DNA from 2 places in the Paenibacillus wuxiensis genome. Region 2 is predicted to be linked to the other one. Evidence: riboswitches for the same ligand, from Rfam matches in the RefSeq annotation. Region 2 holds a riboswitch; the other holds the start of a gene.
What was found. A riboswitch is a leader RNA that binds a small molecule or an ion and turns the genes downstream of it on or off. The one in region 2 is predicted to bind S-adenosylmethionine.

Region 1: another riboswitch for S-adenosylmethionine. It lies ahead of metA (homoserine O-acetyltransferase MetA); the one in region 2 lies ahead of ABN764_RS10020 (methionine ABC transporter ATP-binding protein).

The regions. Positions count from the first base shown of each region.
Region 1 is NZ_JBEFZI010000009.1:214,639-219,067, reverse strand. Features, by position in the region: gene ABN764_RS21665 (trans-sulfuration enzyme family protein) at 1-389, opposite strand, end outside; gene ABN764_RS21660 (aminotransferase class I/II-fold pyridoxal phosphate-dependent enzyme) at 395-1,576, opposite strand; gene metA (homoserine O-acetyltransferase MetA) at 1,573-2,517, opposite strand; SAM riboswitch class I at 2,685-2,811, opposite strand; gene corA (magnesium/cobalt transporter CorA) at 3,353-4,288, shown strand.
Region 2 is NZ_JBEFZI010000004.1:220,454-224,882, reverse strand. Features, by position in the region: gene ABN764_RS10030 (MetQ/NlpA family ABC transporter substrate-binding protein) at 1-491, opposite strand, end outside; gene ABN764_RS10025 (methionine ABC transporter permease) at 659-1,324, opposite strand; gene ABN764_RS10020 (methionine ABC transporter ATP-binding protein) at 1,314-2,327, opposite strand; SAM riboswitch class I at 2,423-2,530, opposite strand; gene ABN764_RS10015 (DUF6773 family protein) at 2,663-3,145, opposite strand; gene ABN764_RS10010 (helix-turn-helix transcriptional regulator) at 3,150-3,341, opposite strand; gene gnd (phosphogluconate dehydrogenase (NAD(+)-dependent, decarboxylating)) at 3,631-4,429, shown strand, end outside.

The DNA of each region.
Region 1 (4,429 bases), on a different contig from region 2:
AACCGGTTTAAAATGGAGGTCAGGAGACGGTACGTTCCACCATACACATCTTCCGTTACGATTACATGATCTCCTGCTGATAACAGCAAGAAAGTCGAAGAGATTGCTGCCATCCCTGACGCGAAGGCAAATCCATTCGTTCCGCCCTCGAGCAGTGCAATATATTGCTCCAATGCCTCACGTGTTGGATTGCCAGAACGAGAGTAATCGTACTGAGGCGGATTGTAAATGTCCTCATGATGAAATGTCGTAGCTTGGTAAATCGGGACACTGGAAGCTCCTGTACCGGCATCGATCTCACCGCCAAAATGGATCAGCTTCGTCGCAAACCGACGTGATTGCTTGCCTAACTGACCGTCTGATGCTTGATTCGAATTCTGCTCACTCATCTCCGTTATCCCTCCACTTCTACTCTAGCCGCTTCTATCGCTTGCTCCAAGTCAGCAATTAAGTCATCAACATGTTCAATTCCAACCGAGAATCTTAGCAAGCGATCGTCTACACCAATCTGATCCCGAATCTCCTGCGGAATATCCGCATGGGTCTGAACCGCCGGATAAGTCATCAGCGACTCTACCCCACCCAAGCTCTCCGCGAACGCGATCAATTTCAAGTGGCGCAGGATCGGCTCTACATAAGCTGCATTCTTCAAGCGGAAGGAGAAGATGCCTGTGTTGCCCGACGATTGGCGCTGTTGAATCTCATATCCCGGATGCTGCTCGAATGCAGGATAATACACATTGTCGATGGCGGGATGCTCTAGCAGCCATTCGGCAATGCGGGTTGCGTTGTACTGATGCCGCTCCATACGAAGGGCAAGTGTCTTCATGCCTCGCATCAATTGATAGGAGTCCGATGGGCTCAGGACAGCCCCGATCGAATTATGCAGGAAGGCGATTTCTTCCGATAATTGCTTCCCTTTCGTTACGATCAGACCAGCAAGCACATCATTATGTCCGCCCAAATACTTCGTTGCGCTGTGGACTACCATATCTGCCCCAAGTTCAATCGGGCGTTGGAAAAATGGCGTTAGCAGCGTATTATCAACGATAGTGAGAATTCCATGAGCCTTCGCCCACGCCGCTACCTTCTCGATATCCGTAATCATCATCAAGGGGTTCGTAGGCGTCTCTATAAAGACAGCCCTCGTCTGCGGTGTTCTTACAGACTCAAGCGCATCAAAATCATTCGTATCTACATAAGAAGCCGTCACGCCGAAACGAGACATAATCCGCTCCAGCAGACGATAAGTACCACCGTACAAATCGAGGGAAACAATCAGATGATCGCCTGAACTGAACATCGCGAACAATGTCTGTAATGCAGCCATCCCAGAACTACAGGCAAATCCGGCATCCCCACATTCCAAAGCAGCCGCCGCTTCCTCTAGAACAGTACGAGTCGGGCTCTTCGTCCGAATATAATCAAACCCCGTGCTCTGTCCAAGCTTCGGATGCCTGAATGCAGTTGCTTGGTAAATCGGATAATTAATAGCTCCTGTTTTTGGTTCATGAACCGATCCAATTTGAGCTAATCGACTTTCGATGCGGTAGTTCTCTTCGTTGCGTTCGATCATAGTTGATGAGCCCCTTCCTTGCGCGGTACGGCTTTGCCCAATTCGTAAGGTGTTTCTTGATATACGTAGTAGTTCAGCCAATTTGAGAAGAGGAGGCTGGCATGCGCGCGCCAAGTGGAATAAGGCTTGCGGGAAGGATCGTTATTCGGGAAATAATTTATTGGAATGTCCATCTCCATCCCCTTTGCAATATCGCGGTCATACTCCCACTTCAGTGTACAGGGATCGTATTCCGAATGACCGGTCACGAAAATTTGCTTCCCATCATGTGTCGCTACCAAGTACACTCCTGCTTCTTCCGACTCCGCTAATATTTCTAACTCGGCAATCTTCGCGACATCCTCTCTCCGAAATTCCGTATGACGGGATTGCGGTACAAGAAACATCTCGTCGAAGCCGCGTGTCAGATTTACATTTTCCTTTGTTAGTACATGCTCGTATACACCGAAAATTTTCTGATCCAGTGCATATTTCGCAATTCCATAGTGATGATAGAGGCCCGCTTGTGATGCCCAGCAAATATGGAACGTGGAAGTTACATTCTCCTTAGACCATTCCATAATGCGGCACAACTCATCCCAATAGTCTACATCTTCAAACTTCATCTGTTCGACAGGAGCACCCGTAATGATCATGCCATCAAACTGCTCTCCTTCAATATCTTCAAATGTTTTGTAGAACGAAGATAAGTGCTGTGCGGACGTATTTTTTGATGTATGGCTTGCTGGATGAAGGAGCGTCACCTCAACTTGCAGCGGCGTGTTGCCCACTAAGCGCAGGAGTTGGGTTTCCGTAGTCTCTTTCGTCGGCATCAAGTTGAGAATGATGATTCGCAGCGGACGAATATCTTGATGATAGGCTCTCGTTTCGTCCATGACGAAGATATTCTCCTGGGTCAAAATTTCTTTGGCCGGCAAATGATCCGGAATTTTAATCGGCATTGACGCTCTCCCCCTCGAAAATGGTAATTGGATGGTGTCGGCACATGAAATCAATTTGGCGCAACCGCAAACAGACCTGACTTGAAACGGCACAAATGGCTAGAGACATACAAAAAAAGACCTTCCTCGACTACGAGAAAGGTCATGTTATACATGCTCATGAGCCTCTCTCATCTGTCAGTAACGACTTTCATCGTCCCTGCAAGAATTAGCACCGTGCGTCGCGCTTCATACTGCGCATCGCCGGTTGCCGGGCTTCATCGGGCTTGTCCCTCCACCTACTCTTGATAAGATTGCTTATATGAATATTCATTTGATTTGGCCTTGGTAATAATGTACGGCAAAGAGAAGCTGTTCGTCAAGAGGTGAACACAACAAAAAATCACGATTCCACCCCCTTCGCATACGATACATTATTGACGAATTCCGCCAATGGATTTTGTCTTGAAAGGTTGAAGTACGAGCGTTATACTTAACAAGGTGCGTCGAGGCCTTAACTTTTCAATGAAGGCAATAATCATTCCTTCACTGGACGCATGATGTATAAAGTCACGTACAATTATTCAAGCTGAGGTGAGTTCGGATGGATGGCGACCCGAGGTCGTTCCGTAGTACGTACGTACAACCGAATATTACGATTCGACAGGCAGCGGCAAGTTCGCAGTCCAATGTCGGGATTCGTGCCTCTGCAGAGAACCTAGTTCACTAATTGTGCCTAGGCTTATATCACGTGCGCGAACGACGGACTGCGCATGCCCAGCCTTGTTTCGAGTCGTCTGGTAACATTTAGACGATGCGCATGTCGCAATGGCGACAGCGTCAAGGAGTGAGTGCAATGAAAATCCGTCTGGTCAACGAGGGCGTCTTCACGACTGAGGAAGATATCAATGTCACATTAACACCGCCAGAGAATGGCTTCTACTGGATCGATGCTGACATTGAGGATTTGGTCGTTCTGCAGCCATTATTCAACATGCATGATTTGGCAGTTGAGGACTGTATGAGTGAAGAAGAGCAGCGTCCCAAAATCGAAATTTATGAAGGTCATTATTTTATCGTGTTCAACAGCATTCGCTTTGACGATGAAGAGATCTTTTTACGCTCATTGAACATTTTCCTCGGCAAGCACTTCATTATTACCGTAACGAAGCAGAAGATTAACGAGCTGCGTATGGTGAAGCCTGTATTGTGGGAGCAGCAAGCGAGTACGCCTGACCTTATGCTCTACCTGCTCATTGACTTGGTTGTCGACAACTACTTCACAGTAGGAGATCGAATTGAAGCGAAGATCGACAAGCTTGAGGAAGAGCTCATTATGAGCACGAAGAAAGAACATCTCAATGAAATCATCAGCTTGCGAAGTGAGATTCTGTGGCTCAAGAAGGGTCTTGGCCCTCAAAAAGAGGTATTGCTTGTCCTCTATCGTAAGGAATTGCGGCTGATCGGCGATGACCTGCAGAAGTACTTCCAGGATATTTACGAGAATGCCGTCAAAGTATCGGAGACATTCGAAACGTTCCGCGACCTCATGGGCAACTTACGTGAGTCTTATCAGCTTAGCATTGCGAATCGCGCAAACGATATTATGAGAGTGTTCACAGCGATTACAACTATATTCATGCCGCTAACCTTAATAACAGGGATCTACGGCATGAACTTCGGATATATTCCAATTATGGACTGGGAGTACGGCTCCTTGTATATGATCGGATTCATGCTTGCGCTTGGTATCTTTATGTTCTACTTATTCCGCAAGAAAGACTGGATTTAATAATCAGCAGGGGGTGTTCTAAAGTCATTTGATAATGACCTTGGACACCCCCGCTTTGTTTTCTTTGCATTACCGTATTCCCGATTATCCCCATTTGCTCACCTTGTTCGCCGATGACGAAAAACGAAGCCAACCACTGCG
Region 2 (4,429 bases):
ACGGTAATGAGTCCAGCATCTTGCAGCAAGCCCAATGTACGCGCCAGGTTCGTCGGATCGTTCGCAATCGCTATTGTACTTCCGTCAGCAACTTCATCCAAAGATTTGAACTTGGACGAGTAGATGCCCATTGGTGCCGTCGGTACCGAAATAAGCTCGGACAATTCAATTTTATTTTCTTTTGCAAAGTTCTCCATGTAGATTTTGTGCTGGAACAGGTTCGCATTCAAATCTCCATTCGACAATGCCAGGTTCGGCTGCACATAATCTCCGAATTCAACCAACTCAATGGAATAGCCTTTCTTCTCCAATATCGGCTTAATCGCCTTCGTTATCATATCACTGTAAGGGCCTGCTGTTGCGCCGATCTTGATTGCTTTGCTTTCTTTCTGCTTTGTGTCTCCTGAACCCGTTGATGCGTCTTTGCTGCCGCATCCAGCGAGCAAGCCAATTGCTAGAATAAGAGATAGGACGAGAGCTGTTTTTTTCATAAATGATGACCTCCGTATGGATAATATTTTTGTATCATTTCGGTGCATTAAGACTGGTTTTCAGCACCAAGTAGGTTGCAGGAACTCGAACCATGCTTTCGAAGTAAGTGCAAGATTCGATGCCGCGTTGCTTCCCAGGTATGACTTTTTGAACAAAAGCGAATGCATTATCGCTTGTCTACTTTCTTTGCAATAAAGTCTCCTCCGTACTGAATGATCTGCACCAAGCAGATTAGAATGATTACCGTGGTAAACATTACAGTGTTGTCGTAGCGATAGTAACCGAACCGAATCGCCAAATCGCCGATTCCACCTCCACCGACTGTACCAGCCATTGCCGAATAAGCGACAAGGCTGATTGCTGTAATGTTCACGCCTTGAATGATGCCTGGCTTCGCTTCAGGGAGAAGTACATCCCTGATGATCATCCACGGTGTTGCACCAATGGAGATTGCCGCTTCGATGACACCTTTGTCAATCTCGCGCAGCGCCGTCTCTACCAAGCGGGCGAAGAACGGAATTGCCGCAATCGAGAGCGATACAGAAGCAGCCGTCGGTCCTATCGTTGAGCCAACAATGAGCTTCGTCAGCGGCAGCAGTGTCACCAGCAAGATGATGAACGGAATTGAGCGAATCATGTTGACGATGAAGCCTAGCACATTTTTCGTAAACGCATTTTCGAGGAATAGCCCCTTATCGGTTACAAATAATAGAATTCCAATGGGAAGACCCAGAATTATAGCAGCAAACAGCGAAATTCCAACCATATAGAGCGTCTGGACAAATGCCTTGCCCAAGTCCGGCAGCAGTTGGATGATCGAATCACTCAACATGATGGATGACCTCCAATCGATAGGTTCGTTCTTTGATGTAGTCGAGTGCTTCCCGCAGCTCTGATACTTCTCCATTCAGTTCCAAGATCAGAATGCCTAGCGGGTTGTCATGGATGTATTCAATTTTGCCATGCAAAATATTTGCTCTAACCTTGAAGTTCGTCATTACATCAGTAATGATTGCTTCCTCCGCTTGCGGCGCCACGAAGTGAATCTTCACGATCGTTCCCTTGCAATGCTGAATCAATCGTTCTGGAAGATTGAATTGGAACAGACTGCTGATGAACGAGCGGGTCATCGGATGCTGTGGATCAGAGAAAATGTTATATACCGGCCCCTCTTCTACCACATTGCCGTTCTGCATCACCGCCATCCGGTCACAGACGTCCTTCACCACTTCCATTTCGTGCGTAATCAATACAATCGTCAGGTTAAGCTCGCGATTGATTTTCTTCAGCAGCTCCAAGATTGACTGAGTCGTCTCAGGATCCAGCGCAGACGTTGCTTCATCACACAGCAGCACATGCGGTTCATTGGCCAGCGCTCTGGCGATACCTACTCTCTGCTTCTGCCCGCCGCTGAGCTGAGCAGGATATACATCTCGCTTGTCCGCCAAGCCGACCATGTCAAGCAATTCAAGGACACGCGGTTCAATCTCTGCCTTCGACTTGTTGTTGGCCTTCAGAGCAAATGCAATATTCTCAAATACCGTCTTGGAGCGGATAAGATGAAAGTGCTGAAAGATCATGCCGATCTTCAGTCTTGCTTGTCGCAAGCTCTCTCCTTGCAGCTTCGTCAAATCAACGCCATCGACGAGGATACTCCCAGATGTAGGTTCCTCCAGCAAGTTGATGCAGCGCAGCAACGAGCTTTTCCCAGCACCACTTCGTCCAATAATCCCGTAAATTTCTCCCCTATTGATTCGAAGAGAGACGTTATTTACGCCGATGACGGTCGATGTCTTGCTTCGATACTCCTTAACCAAACTCCGAATTTCAATCATTTCACACACCCCGCCATTCTGTTGCTATCACCTAGATGAAAACTAAAAAGCCTCTTTCCCTAAGAGAGAAAGAGGCTGAATTGGCAGTATCGCCACACTTATCTCTCAGAATGGAATCATTCCGTAGGATTTAGCACCGTTTACTCACAGGTAAGGTTGCCGGACGTCATAGGGCCTAGTCCCTCAGTCACTCTTGATAAGGTAGTATGAAGTTGTCATTTGTTGTTGAAGATAATACATCTGAAAATATGAGTTGTCAACAATATTTTCATTTCATTTTCAAAAAAGGTAATGAATCATGATCCATCATATTGCCTTACCTCACATTACAGCCTTTACTTCGTATCATCGAATATTTCCTTATTTTTCGCATACGACCTTCTCAAACTAAAGTAGTTGCCCGCGGCGAGAATAATCAAGAACAATACAGAAGGGCCAATGACGTCCATCCAAGGCTTGTCCGGTCTAAATAACAACTTCTGTCCAATCGTTACAATGAAAAAGATGCCGAATGCACTGAGTGAGATCATCAACACTTCTCGCCGCTTTTTGCGATACCCTCTATCTGTTGTTACATCCCGGTACTCCAATCCAGTGAATATATAGCGGAGCATAAAATAGATTGCATAGAAAAAGACAATTCCTAAACTCATCAGCACATTCTCTGAATAATCCCCCATGAGGATGCCACGAATCCCATTCAGAAGCAGCAAGCCGATAATCAGATAGAGCGCTTCAATTTTGAACTTATTTTTCTTCTGAATCACATACTCATCATTGCTCTGGTTGCTGGATGTAAACCATTTGTTGATTTCCATGCTGTTACCCCTCCCAGAAAAGTTCATCTAAAGTCTTGCCTAACGCCTTCGCAATCGCAATGCACAGCTGGAGAGATGGATTGAATTCCCCCTTCTCAATCAGACCAATCGTCTGCCGGCTCGCGTTGACTGCGTTCGCTAATTCCTGCTGTGTCATGTCTTTCTCCACACGCGCCATCTTTAACTTCTGATTCATGCTCGACCCTCGTCCTTCATCAATCTCGCCAATACAATGTAATATATATATGTCATTATGTAATGTATATTTTACAATTTAATTAATTTCTGTGCAACCTATTCGCAGATACATAATTCCCACCTCATGGAACCATTCTAAATGAGACTGCACTTGCTACGAACAATGATATAGCGCTTACAATTTCCACTTTACAGATAGGCCAGAAGACAGTAAGATAAGATCACACTAAGTTGTATACAAGTATACTTGTTGTACTTTACAGCATGATCACAGGAGTGAATACAGCATGAAATTAGGCATGATTGGCCTTGGAAAAATGGGTTTCAACCTCGTAGATAACATATTGCAGCACAAGCATCAGGTAGTCGCTTTTGATGTAAATGCTGAACAACGTCAAAAAGCAGCTGACCTAGGAGCAATTCCTGCAGATACGATCAAAGATCTCGTATCCAAGCTGGATTCGCCTAAAATCATCTGGATGATGGTTCCGGCTGGAGAAATCGTGGATCAAGTGGTAGACACACTGCTTCCTCTTCTCTCTTCAGGAGACATTGTCATTGACGGAGGAAATTCACATTATAAACAATCCATCGCTAGAGGCGAGAAAGTGCATGCACTGGGTGCCCATTACTTCGATATCGGAACATCCGGCGGAGTATCTGGCGCAGCTGAAGGCGGCTGCTTCATGATTGGCGGCAACCAAGAAGTATTCGCTACACTTGAGCCACTGTTCAAGGACATTGCGGTAGATCAAGGATATTTGTATGCAGGCAAGAGCGGAAGTGGACATTTCCTGAAAATGGTTCACAACGGTATTGAATATGGAATGATGCAGGCTATCGCGGAAGGCTTCGAAGTATTGGACAAGAGCAACTTCGATTTCGATTACGAACAAGTTGCACGCGTATGGTCTAACGGATCGGTAATCCGCAGCTGGTTGATGGATCTGACGCAGAATGCTTTCTCCAAAGATCCGAAGCTGGACAGCATTCGCGGCGTTATGCAAAGCTCTGGCGAAGGCAAATGGACAGTGGAAACTGCACTGGAGCTGCAAGCAAGCGCACCCGTTATCGCGATGTCCCTCT